Regions from separate parts of the Streptomyces sp. NRRL B-3229 genome, predicted to be linked through region 2. Evidence: predicted binding sites of a transcription regulator. Region 2 holds the regulator's gene; the other holds the start of a gene.

Region 1 (6,501 bases), on a different contig from region 2:
GTCCGGGTGATCCGTCTCGCGGTTCGGACGGACTATCTCAACTGTCCTGGTTGTCGGTTACAGTCTTGAACAACGCGGGTGACCATCGCATGTCCTGGATCGCCCGCCGACCACAACTTCATACCGCTCATCCAGAGGGGCAGAGGGATACGGCCCGATGAAGCCCCGGCAACCCTCCAGTCGGTTCTCGTAGATCACCGTTGATCATTTCGCGAGGCTCCCGGCTAGGGAAGGTGCCAAATCCGTCTCACGGCGAAACGCGTCGTGAGGAAGATGAGGAGAAAGGGCCTCGCCTCCATGGCTGCGCAGACTGTTGCAAGCACCACGAACTCCGTCGACCTGGGTCCCGCCGCGGCACTGAGCTGCCGCGAGTGCGGTCACCGCGTGCCGCTCGGCCCGGTCTTCGCCTGCGAGGAGTGTTTCGGCCCGCTCGAGATCGCGTACGACTACTCGGCCTACGAAACCGAGGAGCTCCGCAAGCGGATCGAGGCGGGACCCGCGAACATCTGGCGTTACGCCCCGCTGCTGCCCGTCCCCGCGGACGTGGCGGACAAGCCCAACATCAACCCCGGCTGGACCCCCCTCGTGAAGGCCGACAACCTCGCCCGCGAGCTCGGGGTCACCGGCGGCCTGTACATCAAGGACGACTCCGGCAACCCGACGCACTCCTTCAAGGACCGCGTCGTCGCGCAGGCCCTGGAGGCGGCGCGCGCGTTCGGCTTCACCACTCTCTCCTGCTCCTCGACCGGCAACCTCGCCGGTGCGGTCGGTGCCGCCGCCGCCCGGGCCGGCTTCCGCTCGTGCGTGTTCATCCCGCACGACCTGGAGCAGGGCAAGGTCGTCATGGCCGCGATCTACGGCGGCGAGCTCGTCGGCATCGAGGGCAACTACGACGACGTGAACCGCTTCTGCTCCGAGCTGATCGGCGACCCGGCCGGCGAGGGCTGGGGCTTCGTGAACGTCAACCTGCGGCCGTACTACGCCGAGGGCTCCAAGACGCTGGCGTACGAGATCTGCGAGCAGCTCGGCTGGAAGCTCCCCGACCAGCTGGTCGTGCCGATCGCGTCCGGCTCCCAGCTCACGAAGATCGACAAGGGACTCCAGGAGCTGATCAAGCTCGGGCTCGTCGAGGACAAGCCGTACAAGATCTTCGGTGCGCAGGCGGAGGGGTGCAGCCCGGTCTCCGTCGCGTACAAGGCGGGGCACGACGTCGTACGGCCGCAGAAGCCGAACACCATCGCCAAGTCCCTCGCCATCGGGAACCCGGCGGACGGGCCGTACGTGCTGGACATCGCCCGTCGTACGGGGGGTGCCGTGGAGGACGTGAACGACGAGCAGGTCGTGGACGCGATCAAGCTGCTGGCGCGGACCGAGGGCATCTTCGCGGAGACCGCGGGTGGCGTGACCGTGGGTGTGGCCCGCAAGCTGATCGAGAACGGTGTCCTCGACCCGGCGAAGACCACGGTGGTGCTGAACACCGGCGACGGTCTCAAGACCCTGGACGCGGTGGCCGGTACCGGACTCACCGCCACGATTCGTCCGAACCTCGACTCTTTCCGAGAGGCTGGCCTCGCATGAGCGTCAACGTCCGCATCCCCACCATCCTGCGCACCTACACCGGCGGCCAGGCCGAGGTGCAGGCCGAGGGCGGGACCCTCGCCGAGGTCATCGCGGATCTGGAGAAGAACCACACCGGTATCGCCGCGCGCGTTCTCGACGACCAGGGCAAGCTGCGCCGGTTCGTCAATGTGTACGTGAATGACGACGACGTGCGGTTCGAGCAGGGGCTGGAGACGGCGACGCCCGACGGGGCGGGAGTCTCGATCATCCCGGCGGTCGCCGGCGGGTGAGCGTGACCCCGATCGCGACCGTGACCGTATGACTGGTCATTACCTTCGGTAACAGTAATTACCGAGTGTTCAACTGATTGCCCCCTCCGTGAGAGAAGCGGAGGGGGCAATTCTCTATGGTTGAGCGCGGTACAGTTGGGGAACCAGGGTCTTTCTCCTTGCCGTACGCATATGAGTTCTCGCTCCACATGCGATGAGAAGTAGCCAAAGTGTGTGCACTTTATGCGGCTTATGCGCCCTTTATGGGGCCCGACTTGCCCCGAATTCGGGCGAATTCTCACTACATTCCGGACCCCTTCCGTCCAGAATTCTCGTCCGATTGACCTGTTGCAGACGGCAGTTGGACAGATACATTCAGCCGCGGTCGACGCGTTCCGGCGCACGCCCCCAACCATGTGGGGGGTGAGGTCTGACCCGGATCCGCGAAGTGCGGATCCGTGCAAGGGCCAGTAATAGGGGAGTTAGGCATGGCTCAGGGCACCGTCAAGTGGTTCAACGCGGAGAAGGGGTACGGCTTCATCGCGGTCGACGGTGGTGCGGATGTATTCGTCCACTACAGCGCGATCCAGATGGACGGTTACCGCACCCTTGAAGAGGGCCAGCGGGTCGAGTTCGAGATCTCGCAGGGTCAGAAGGGGCCGCAGGCGGACATGGTCCGTCTCGCGACTGGCTGAAGCACGCGCCGGGTAACAACAGCGTCGTTCTTCTTTTCTTGAACGAAGGGCTCGTACCCCATGGGGAGTCATGGGTACGGGCCCTTCGTCATGCCTCGTCACGAGTCCCGGCATGTCCCCGTCACGCGCCCGCAACCCCGTCCCGGACCCTGCCCGATCCACGAGAGGCGCTTGCACTCGACCATGCCGAGTGCTAATCATTGGCGTTAGCACTCTGAAGGTGAGAGTGACAACGAAGGACCGGGTCGGTGAGGCCCGCAGGCCGGGTGGGGAAGGAACCCACGAGGTGTGCGAGCCGTCCGTCGCGGGCGCGGGCGCGGTCCGAAGGAATCACCCCCAGTCCTGGAGGGACCACTTCACATGGCCAAGATCATCGCGTTCGACGAGGAGGCGCGGCGCGGCCTCGAGCGCGGCATGAACCAGCTCGCGGACGCCGTCAAGGTGACGCTCGGCCCCAAGGGCCGCAACGTCGTCCTCGAGAAGAAGTGGGGCGCCCCCACGATCACCAACGATGGTGTCTCCATCGCCAAGGAGATCGAGCTCGAGGACCCGTACGAGAAGATCGGCGCCGAGCTGGTCAAGGAAGTCGCCAAGAAGACGGACGACGTCGCCGGTGACGGTACGACCACCGCGACCGTGCTCGCCCAGGCCCTGGTCAAGGAGGGCCTGCGCAACGTAGCCGCCGGCGCCAACCCCATGGCCCTCAAGCGCGGTATCGAGAAGGCCGTCGAGGCCGTCTCCGCCGCTCTCCTCGAGCAGGCCAAGGACGTCGAGACCAAGGAGCAGATCGCTTCCACGGCCTCCATCTCCGCCGCCGACACCCAGATCGGCGAGCTCATCGCCGAGGCCATGGACAAGGTCGGCAAGGAAGGCGTCATCACCGTCGAGGAGTCCCAGACCTTCGGTCTGGAGCTGGAGCTCACCGAGGGTATGCGCTTCGACAAGGGCTACATCTCGGCGTACTTCGCCACCGACATGGAGCGCATGGAGGCGTCGCTCGACGACCCCTACATCCTCATCGCCAACTCCAAGATCGGCTCCGTCAAGGACCTGCTCCCGCTCCTGGAGAAGGTCATGCAGTCGGGCAAGCCGCTGCTGATCATCGCCGAGGACGTCGAGGGCGAGGCCCTGTCGACCCTGGTCGTCAACAAGATCCGCGGCACCTTCAAGTCCGTCGCCGTCAAGGCCCCGGGCTTCGGTGACCGCCGCAAGGCCATGCTCGGCGACATCGCCATCCTCACGGGCGGCGAGGTCATCTCCGAGGAGGTCGGCCTCAAGCTGGAGAACGCGACCCTGGACCTCCTGGGCCGCGCCCGCAAGGTCGTCATCACCAAGGACGAGACCACCATCGTCGACGGTGCCGGTTCCTCGGACCAGGTCAACGGCCGTGTGAACCAGATCCGCGCCGAGATCGAGAACAGCGACTCGGACTACGACCGCGAGAAGCTCCAGGAGCGCCTGGCCAAGCTCGCCGGTGGCGTCGCCGTCATCAAGGCCGGTGCCGCGACCGAGGTCGAGCTCAAGGAGCGCAAGCACCGCATCGAGGACGCCGTTCGCAACGCGAAGGCGGCCGTCGAGGAGGGCATTGTCGCCGGTGGTGGCGTGGCCCTGCTCCAGGCCTCCCAGGTCTTCGAGAAGCTGGAGCTCGAGGGTGACGAGGCGACCGGCGCCAACGCCGTGAAGCTCGCCCTGGAGGCCCCGCTCAAGCAGATCGCCGTCAACGGTGGTCTCGAGGGTGGCGTCGTCGTCGAGAAGGTCCGCAACCTCACCGTCGGCCACGGCCTGAACGCCGCGACCGGTGAGTACGTCGACATGATCGCCGAGGGCATCATCGACCCGGCGAAGGTGACCCGCTCTGCCCTGCAGAACGCCGCCTCCATCGCCGCGCTGTTCCTCACCACCGAGGCCGTCATCGCCGACAAGCCGGAGAAGGCCGCCGCGCCCGCCGGTGGCGGCATGCCGGGCGGTGACATGGACTTCTGATCACCCCCGGGCCGCGAGGCCTGACGGTTGATCAACGGTCTTGCCGGGGGCGGCACTTCCTGGGAACAGGGGGTGGCCGCCCCCGGTCTTTTCTTGCGCTATAGTTGATCACGAGCCGCCCGACGTGAACTCCCGTCGGTCGACTACGCGTTGGTGGTCCAAGGAAAGACGCCCCGCTTCCTGCGGGGAAATGCAGGTGCAAGGCCTGCCCGGCGCTCCATGTGAAGCCCGTCCCACGTCGTGGGGCGGGCTTCTGTCGTGCAGGGCGCCTTGGTAGCGTATATGTACATGCACATACCAAGGAGTATCGCCTCGTGACCGCCTCCCCCGCCTCGTCCACCTCCCGCGCCGCCGAGATCCTCGCCCGCCCGGTCCACATCAACGGTCTGACCGTCCCGAACCGCATCGCCATGGCGCCCATGACCCGCATGTTCTCCCCGGGCGGCATCCCCGGCGAGGACGTGGCGTCGTACTACTCACGCCGCGCCGCCGCCGGAGTCGGTCTCATCGTCACCGAGGGCACCTACGTCGGCCACGAGTCGGCCGGGAACAGCGACCGCGTCCCGCGGTTCCACGGTGAGGAGCAGCTGGCCGGCTGGGCGAAGGTCGCCGAGCAGGTGCACGCGGCCGGCGGCACCATCGTCCCGCAGCTGTGGCACATCGGCATGGTGCGTGAGCAGGGCCAGGCGCCCTACGCCGACGCCCCCGCGGTCGGTCCCTCCGGTCTGCGCATCGGCGCCGACGAGCCCACCGGCAAGGCCATGACCCAGCTCGACCTGGACGACGTCATCGGCGCGTTCGCCCAGGCCGCGGCCGCCGCCGAGCGCATCGGCTTCGACGGTGTGGAGCTGCACGGCGCCCACGGCTACCTCCTCGACCAGTTCCTGTGGGCGGGCACCAACCGGCGCGGCGACTCCTACGGCGGTGACCCGGTCGCCCGTACGAAGTTCGCGGCGGAGATCGTGGCGGCCGTACGGGAGACGGTGTCGCCGGAGTTCCCGATCATCTTCCGGTACTCGCAGTGGAAGCAGGAGGCGTACCAGGCGCGGCTCGCTCAGACGCCGGAGGAACTGGAGGCGATCCTCACGCCGCTGGCCTCCGCGGGGGTGGACGCCTTCCACGCCTCCACCCGCCGCTACTGGCTGCCGGAGTTCGACGGATCCGACCTCAACCTGGCCGGCTGGACGAAGAAGCTGACTGGAAAGACGACGATCACGGTCGGGTCGGTCGGGCTCGACGGCGACTTCATCCGTGGGTTCGTGGGGGAGGGGTCGCCGGTCAAGGGGATCGACGACCTCCTCGATGCGCTGGAGCGCGAGGAGTACGACATGGTGGCCGTGGGGCGTGCGCTGCTTCAGGACCCGGAGTGGGCGGCGAAGGTGCTGGCCGGTCGGTTCGACGAGCTTCAGCCGTATGACGCGGTGGCGCTGAAGTCGCTGAGCTGACGGTTCGGTTCGTCTCTGCGGGTCGGTGGGGGCTGCCGTTCCTGGGGGCTGCGCCCCCAGCCCCCGTCGGCCCGAAGGGCCTCGTCCTCAAACGACCATGTGGCGACCGGCGCACTGACGCGGGACCGGAACTCCCGCTAGCGTCAAGGGACATGCGGATCCTTCAGCTCTCGGACACCCATGTGGAGCGCACCGACGCTCCGAACAGGAACGGCGTCAACGCCACCGAATCCCTGCGGCTGATGCTCGCCGAGCTGTGGCACCTGCGGGACGTCGACGCGGTCGTCGTGACCGGGGACATCGCCGACCAGGGGGACGTGGAGGCGTACACGGCGGTGCGGGAGCTGGTCGGGGAGTTCGCCCGGCTCCGGAACGCCCCCGTCTTCTACACCACCGGCAACCACGACGAGCGCGAGGCCTTCGGCAAGGTGCTGGGCAGCGGGCATGCCGAGCCCGAGTGCGTGCTGGAGACCGACGCGGCGGAACGGGCCGCGGTGAGCACGGTCGGCGGTCACCGGTTCGTCACCCTCGACTCGCTGGTGCCGGGAA
Region 2 (6,501 bases):
GGACGTAGAGCGGGTTGGTCAGCGCCTGCTTGTGCACGTCGGGGGCGCCGGACTCGTGGGTGGCGAGGAACGCCGTGCCGAGCTGGGCCGCGCTCGCGCCCGCGGCGAGGACGGCGGCGATCTGGCTGCCGCGCATGATGCCGCCGGCGGCGACGATCGGGAGGGTCACGGTCTCGCGGATCTGCGCGACGAGGGAGAGCAGGCCGAGGCCGGAGCCGTCCTGCTCGGGGATGTCCCGGTGGGTGCCCTGGTGGCCGCCGGCCTCCACGCCCTGGGCTATCACCGCGTCGGCGCCCGCGTACTGGACGGCGAGGGCCTCTTCGGGGGTGGTCGCGGTGACGAGGGTGAAGATGCCGGCCCGGCGCAGGGACTCCAGGGTCTCGGCGCTCGGGATGCCGAAGTGGAAGGAGGCCACGGGGACCGGGTTGTCGAGGAGGACGGCGAGCTTGGCGTCGTAGCCGTCGTCCCGTCCGCCGTCGGGGTCGCCGAGCTCGGTGTCGTACCAGCCGGCCTCACCGGCCAGCTGGTGGGCGTAGACCTCGACCGCGGCCGGGTCCGCGTACTCCGGCTGCGGCATGAAGAGGTTGACGCCGAAGGGCCGCCCCGTCAGGCCGCGCAGCTGCTTGATGTCCTGGTACATCCCGTCGGCCGTCTTGTACCCGGCGGCCAGGAATCCGAGCCCGCCGGCCTCGGACACGGCGGCGGCGAGCTGCGGCACGGAGACGCCGCCCGCCATGGGGGCCTGCACGATCGGATGAGGGAAGAGATCGGTCAGTGCGGAGGACATGACGGCATGTTGTCACGTCCTCCGAACAAGTCCGAATCCGACCGCCCCGTCGGCACAGGCCGACGGCACGGACCAGGAAACCGGCTCAGACAAGGCCCTGCACGGGCCCTTCAGCAGGCTCAGGTACGCCCGTTGAACGCGTCCTTCAGCCGGGAGAACAGCCCCTGCTGGCCCGGCTGGAACTGCCCGGTCGGCCGTTCTTCGCCTCGCAGCTTGGCCAGCTCGCGGAGCAGTCGTTCCTGCTCCGGGTCCAGCTTCGTCGGGGTCTGGACCTCGACGTGGACGATGAGGTCACCCCGGCCGCCGCCGCGCAGGTGCGTGACACCCCGGCTGTGCAGCGGGATCGACTGGCCGGACTGGGTGCCGGGCCGGATGTCGACCTCCTCCATGCCGTCCAGCGTCTCCAGCGGCACCTTGGTGCCGAGCGACGCCGCCGTCATCGGGAGCGTGACCGTGCAGTGCAGGTCGTCGCCGCGCCGCTGGAACTGCGAGTGCGGCAGCTCGTGGATCTCGACGTAGAGGTCACCGGCGGGACCGCCACCGGGACCGACCTCGCCCTCGCCCGCGAGCTGGATGCGCGTGCCGTTGTCCACACCCGCCGGGATCTTCACGGTGAGGGTGCGGCGCGAGCGGACCCGGCCGTCGCCGGCGCACTCCGGGCACGGGGTCGGGACGACGGTGCCGAAGCCCTGGCACTGCGGGCAGGGACGGGACGTCATGACCTGGCCCAGGAAGGACCGCGTCACCTGCGACACCTCACCGCGACCGCGGCACATGTCACACGTCTGCGCGGAGGTGCCCGGCGCGGCGCCCTCACCACTGCACGTGGTGCAGACGATCGCCGTGTCGACCTGGATGTCCTTCGTGGTGCCGAAGGCCGCCTCGTCGAGCTCGATCTCCAGCCGGATCATCGCGTCCTGGCCGCGCCGGGTGCGCGAACGCGGACCCCGCTGCGAGGCCGTACCGAAGAACGCGTCCATGATGTCCGAGAAGTTCCCGAACCCACCAGCCCCGAAGCCGCCCGCGCCTCCGCCGCCGGCCTGCGAGAGCGGGTCGCCGCCGAGGTCGTAGACCTGCTTCTTCTGCGGGTCCGACAACACCTCGTAAGCGGCGTTGATCTCCTTGAACCGCTCCTGGGTCTTCGGATCCGGGTTGACGTCCGGGTGCAGCTCGCGTGCGAGCCGGCGGAACGCCTTCTTGATCTCATCCTGCGACGCGTCGCGGCGCACGCCGAGAACGGCGTAGTAGTCCGTGGCCACTTACGACTCCGCCAGGATCTGTCCGACGTACCGTGCCACTGCGCGTACCGCTCCCATCGTTCCCGGGTAATCCATGCGGGTCGGTCCGACCACGCCGAGCTTGGCGACTGCCTCGCCGCCCGAACCGTAGCCGACCGACACCACCGAAGTGGAGTTGAGTCCCTCGTAGGCGTTCTCATGACCGATACGCACGGTCATGCCCGAATCGCCGGCCTCTCCAAGGAGTTTGAGGAGGACGACCTGCTCCTCCAGTGCCTCCAGGACGGGCCGGATGGTGAGGGGAAAGTCATGTCCGAAGCGGGTGAGATTGGCTGTGCCGCCGATCATCAGCCGCTCCTCGTTCTCCTCGACGAGTGTCTCCAGGAGAGTGGAGAGCACTGTCGCGACCGTACCCCGATCCTCGACGTCGAAGCCCTCGGGCAGGTCCTCGACCAGTCGGGGCACATCGGCGAACCGCCGCCCCGCGACCCGGCTGTTGAGCCGGGCCCGCAGATCGGCGAGCGAGGCCTCCCCGAAGGGCGCCGGGCAGTCGACCAGCCGCTGCTCGACCCGGCCGGTGTCCGTGATCAGCACGAGCATCAGACGCGCGGGCGCGAGCGAGAGCAGCTCGACGTGCCGGACGGTGGACCGGGTGAGGGAGGGGTACTGCACGACGGCGACCTGCCGGGTCAGCTGCGCGAGCAGCCGCACGGTCCGGGCCACGACGTCGTCGAGGTCGACCGCGCCGTCGAGGAAGTTCTGGATGGCGCGCCGCTCCGGGGCGGTCATCGGCTTGACGCCCGCCAGCTTGTCGACGAACAGCCGGTAGCCCTTGTCCGTCGGGATACGCCCGGCACTGGTGTGCGGCTGGGCGATGAACCCCTCGTCCTCCAGGGCCGCCATGTCGTTGCGGACGGTCGCCGGGGAGACTCCGAGGTTGTGCCGCTCGGTCAGGGCCTTCGACCCGACCGGCTCCTCGGTGCCGACGTAGTCCTGGACGATGGCGCGCAACACCTGGAGCCTGCGTTCACTCAGCATCGCGCACACCTCCAGAATGCGTTCCCTCGGTATCTCGCCTGGCACTCTGTCCGTCCGAGTGCCAGCGCTCCCCGAGCCAGTGTACGGCGGTGGGGTGCTCCCAGGGCAAGGTCGGTCCCGTGGGGCAGGTTCCTGCCGTTAGCGTCGCGGTATGACGGTGACTTGGGAAGAGCTCGGGTGGGAGCGGGTCGCGACCGGGGTCGGGCGGTGCCGGCTGCCCCGCTGGGACTGTACGGCGGGCCTGGTGATCGGCGCGGGCACGGCCCTCCTGATCGACGCGGGCGCCGACCTCGCCGAGGGCGCACGGCTGCGGGCCGAGGCGGAGGAGCTGGCCGGGCACCGTGTGACCCATCTCGCGCTGACCCACCCCCACTTCGACCATGTCTTCGGGGCTGCGGCGTTCGCGGGGGCGGAGGTGTTCGGCGCGGTGGGCGTGGAGACGGTGCTGACGGGACGCCTCGGCCGCGCGGAACTGCGGGCGGACGCGGTGCGCAACGGCCTGGAGCCGTCGCCGGCCGACGAGGCGGTGGACGCCCTGGTCTCCCCCCGGCATCACGTCTCCGGCGAGTGGACGCTCGACCTGGGCGACGGCCGCCAGGTCCTGCTGGCGAACGTCGGCCCCGGGCACACGTCCCACGACCTCGCGGTCCTCGTCCCCGGCTCCCCGGAGGTGGTCTTCTGCGGCGACCTGGTCGAGGAGTCCGGCGAACCCCAGGCGGGCCCGGACGCCGTACCGCAGCAGTGGCCCGCGGCCCTGGACCGCCTCCTCGACCTGGGCGGCGAGGACGCGCTGTACGTGCCCGGTCACGGAGCGGTGGTGGACGCGGAGTTCGTACGACGTCAGCGGGACGCCCTGGCGAGAAGCTTCGGCGTGTCGCGTTAGCCCGGGGCGGGCTTCTCCTATCGTCATCCGAATGCGCCAGTACTCCGCCGACCTGACCCCTCCGTGGAAGAAGCCGAAGCCGGTACCGGAGATTCCGGCCGAGCCCGGCCTGGTGGTCGAGGAGCCCGGCACCGGCTTCTGTGGCGCGGTGATCCGCTGCGAGGCGGGCACGGTGACCCTGGAGGACCGCTTCGGCAAGCACCGGGTCTTCCCACTGGAGCCCCGCGGTTTCCTCCTGGAGGGCCGGGTGGTGACCCTGGTCAGACCCCCGGCGACGGCTCCCGTACGACCGTCCCGTACCGCGTCCGGCTCGGTGGCCGTGCCCGGCGCACGCGCACGCGTGGCCCGCGCCGGCCGTATCTACGTCGAGGGCCGCCATGACGCGGAACTGGTCGAGAAGGTCTGGGGCGACGACCTGCGCATCGAGGGCGTGGTCGTGGAGTACCTGGAGGGCGTGGACGACCTCCCCGCGATCGTGGCCGAGTTCGCACCCGGCCCGGACGCGCGGCTGGGCGTCCTGGTGGACCACCTGGTGCCGGGCAGCAAGGAGTCCCGCATCGCCGCATCGGTCACCAGCGAACACGCCCTGGTCGTGGGCCACCCCTACATCGACATCTGGGAGGCGGTGAAGCCGTCGTCCCTGGGTATCGAGGCGTGGCCGAGAGTCCCCCACGGCCAGGACTGGAAAACGGGCGTGTGCAAGGCACTGGGCTGGCCGTCGGACAACACGGGCGCGGTGTGGCAGGCGATCCTGAAGCGGGTGAACTCGTACAAGGACCTGGAGCCGGAGTTGCTCGGGCGAGTGGAGGAACTGATCGATTTCGTCACAGCTCAGTGACGCTCCCCAGGGGCGCGGGGCTGTATCGATATGCGGCTCCGCCGCGTGGGCGCGACCAGCCACAAACACACCAGCAGCCGCCCGACGACACAGCCCCCACCCCCGTAGGCGCTCAGTCCACCAGGTCCCGCACCACCGCATCCGCCAGCAACCGCCCCCGCAGCGTCAGCACAGCCCGCCCCTCCTCGTACGGCCCGGTCTCCAGCAGCCCCTCCCCCAGCGCCCGGCGAGAAGCAGCCAGCCCCTCCTCGCGCAGAAGAGCGAGCGGCGCCCCCTCCCGCAACCGCAGCTCCAGCAGGATCCGCTCCACCCGCCGGTCCTCGCCCGAGAGCAGCTCACGCCCGGCCCCCGGCGACTTCCCCGCAGCCAGCGCCGCCGCGTACGCCCCCGGGTGCTTCACGTTCCACCACCGCACCCCGCCCACGTGCGAGTGCGCTCCGGGGCCCGCGCCCCACCAGTCGGCGCCCCGCCAGTACAGCTCGTTGTGCAGACAGCGGGCCGCCTCCGAGGTGGCCCAGTTGGAGACCTCGTACCAGTCGAACCCCGCCTCCGCCAGCACCGAGTCCGCGATCAGATACCGGTCCGCGTGCACGTCGTCGTCGGTCATCGGCACCTCGCCTCGGCGGATGCGCCGGGCCAGCTGGGTGCCCTCCTCGACGATCAGCGCGTACGCCGACACGTGGTCAGGACCGGCCCCGAGCGCCGCCTCCAGGGACGCCCGCCAGTCGTCGTCGGACTCGCCGGGGGTGCCGTAGATCAGGTCCAGGTTGACGTGGTCGAACCCCGCCGCCCGGGCCTCCGCCACGCACGCCTCGGGCCGACCCGGGGTGTGCGTGCGGTCCAGCACCTTCAGTACGTGCTGCCGGGCGCTCTGCATCCCGAAGGAGACCCGGTTGAAGCCGCCCTCGCGCAGCGCCGACAGGTACGCCGGGTCGACGGACTCCGGGTTCGCCTCGGTGGTGACCTCGGCGTCCTCGGCGAGACCGAACTCGTCACGAATCGCCGCGAGCATCCGTACGAGGTCCCCGGCAGCCAGCAGCGTCGGCGTACCGCCCCCGACGAACACCGTGCGCACCGGGCGCGGGTCGTCGCCGAGCACCTTCCGGGCCAGCCGGATCTCGTCGATCAGCGTGTCCGCGTAGTTGTCCCGGGAGGCCAGCACCCCGCCCGTGCCGCGCAGCTCGGTCGCCGTGTAGGTGTTGAAGTCGCAGTAGCCGCAGCGGGTTGCGCAGTACGGGACGTGCAGGTAGAAGCCGAGGGGGCGGTCGGCGGAACCGGTGAGCGCGGACGCGGGGAGCGAGCCGTCGTCGGGGACGGGTTCGCCGTCGGGGAGTGCGGAGGGCATGTCCTCCATTGTCCAGCACCCGGGCGGAGAGCTACTCCGCCTGGAGGACCAGCAGCGCCAGGTCGTCCTCCGGCGGCCGGGCCCCGAACTCGTGGACCAGCCGTTTGATCCGCTCGGCGATCAGCTCGGCGCCCAGCCCGGCGCACCCCGCGAGCGCCTCGGCGAGCCCGTCCTCGTCGTCGAACTGCCGGCTGCCGCTGCGCCGCTCCGTCACCCCGTCGGTGACGCACAGCAGGCTGTCGCCGGGCCGCAGCTCGAAGGACTCACTGGTGTACGTCTCGTCCTCGACGACCCCGAGCAGGGTCTGCGGGCGGGCGACCGTACGGACCTCGCCGCGTGACCCGAGCAGCAGCGGGAGCGGGTGTCCCGCGG

What was found. Region 2 encodes HrcA, which represses chaperone genes, less so after heat shock. Its sites were predicted from a motif close to TTNGCACTCNGNNNNNCNGAGTGCNAA; they were not measured.
Region 1: the regulator HrcA is predicted to act here: its motif matches at 2,695-2,721, upstream of groL (chaperonin GroEL).

What each region holds. Positions count from the first base shown of each region.
Region 1 covers NZ_JOGP01000007.1:335,497-341,997, reverse strand. The annotation lists SAM riboswitch class I at 125-280, shown strand; gene thrC (threonine synthase) at 298-1,578, shown strand; gene IF54_RS0113425 (MoaD/ThiS family protein) at 1,575-1,850, shown strand; gene IF54_RS0113420 (cold-shock protein) at 2,318-2,524, shown strand; gene groL (chaperonin GroEL) at 2,885-4,507, shown strand; gene IF54_RS0113410 (NADH:flavin oxidoreductase) at 4,822-5,952, shown strand; gene IF54_RS0113405 (metallophosphoesterase family protein) at 6,105-6,501, shown strand, end outside.
Region 2 covers NZ_JOGP01000002.1:350,147-356,647, reverse strand. The annotation lists gene IF54_RS0104535 (nitronate monooxygenase) at 1-787, opposite strand, end outside; gene dnaJ (molecular chaperone DnaJ) at 907-2,046, opposite strand; gene hrcA (heat-inducible transcriptional repressor HrcA) at 2,047-3,063, opposite strand; gene IF54_RS0104520 (MBL fold metallo-hydrolase) at 3,215-3,946, shown strand; gene IF54_RS0104515 (DUF3097 domain-containing protein) at 3,978-4,784, shown strand; gene hemW (radical SAM family heme chaperone HemW) at 4,897-6,129, opposite strand; gene IF54_RS0104505 (SpoIIE family protein phosphatase) at 6,161-6,501, opposite strand, start outside.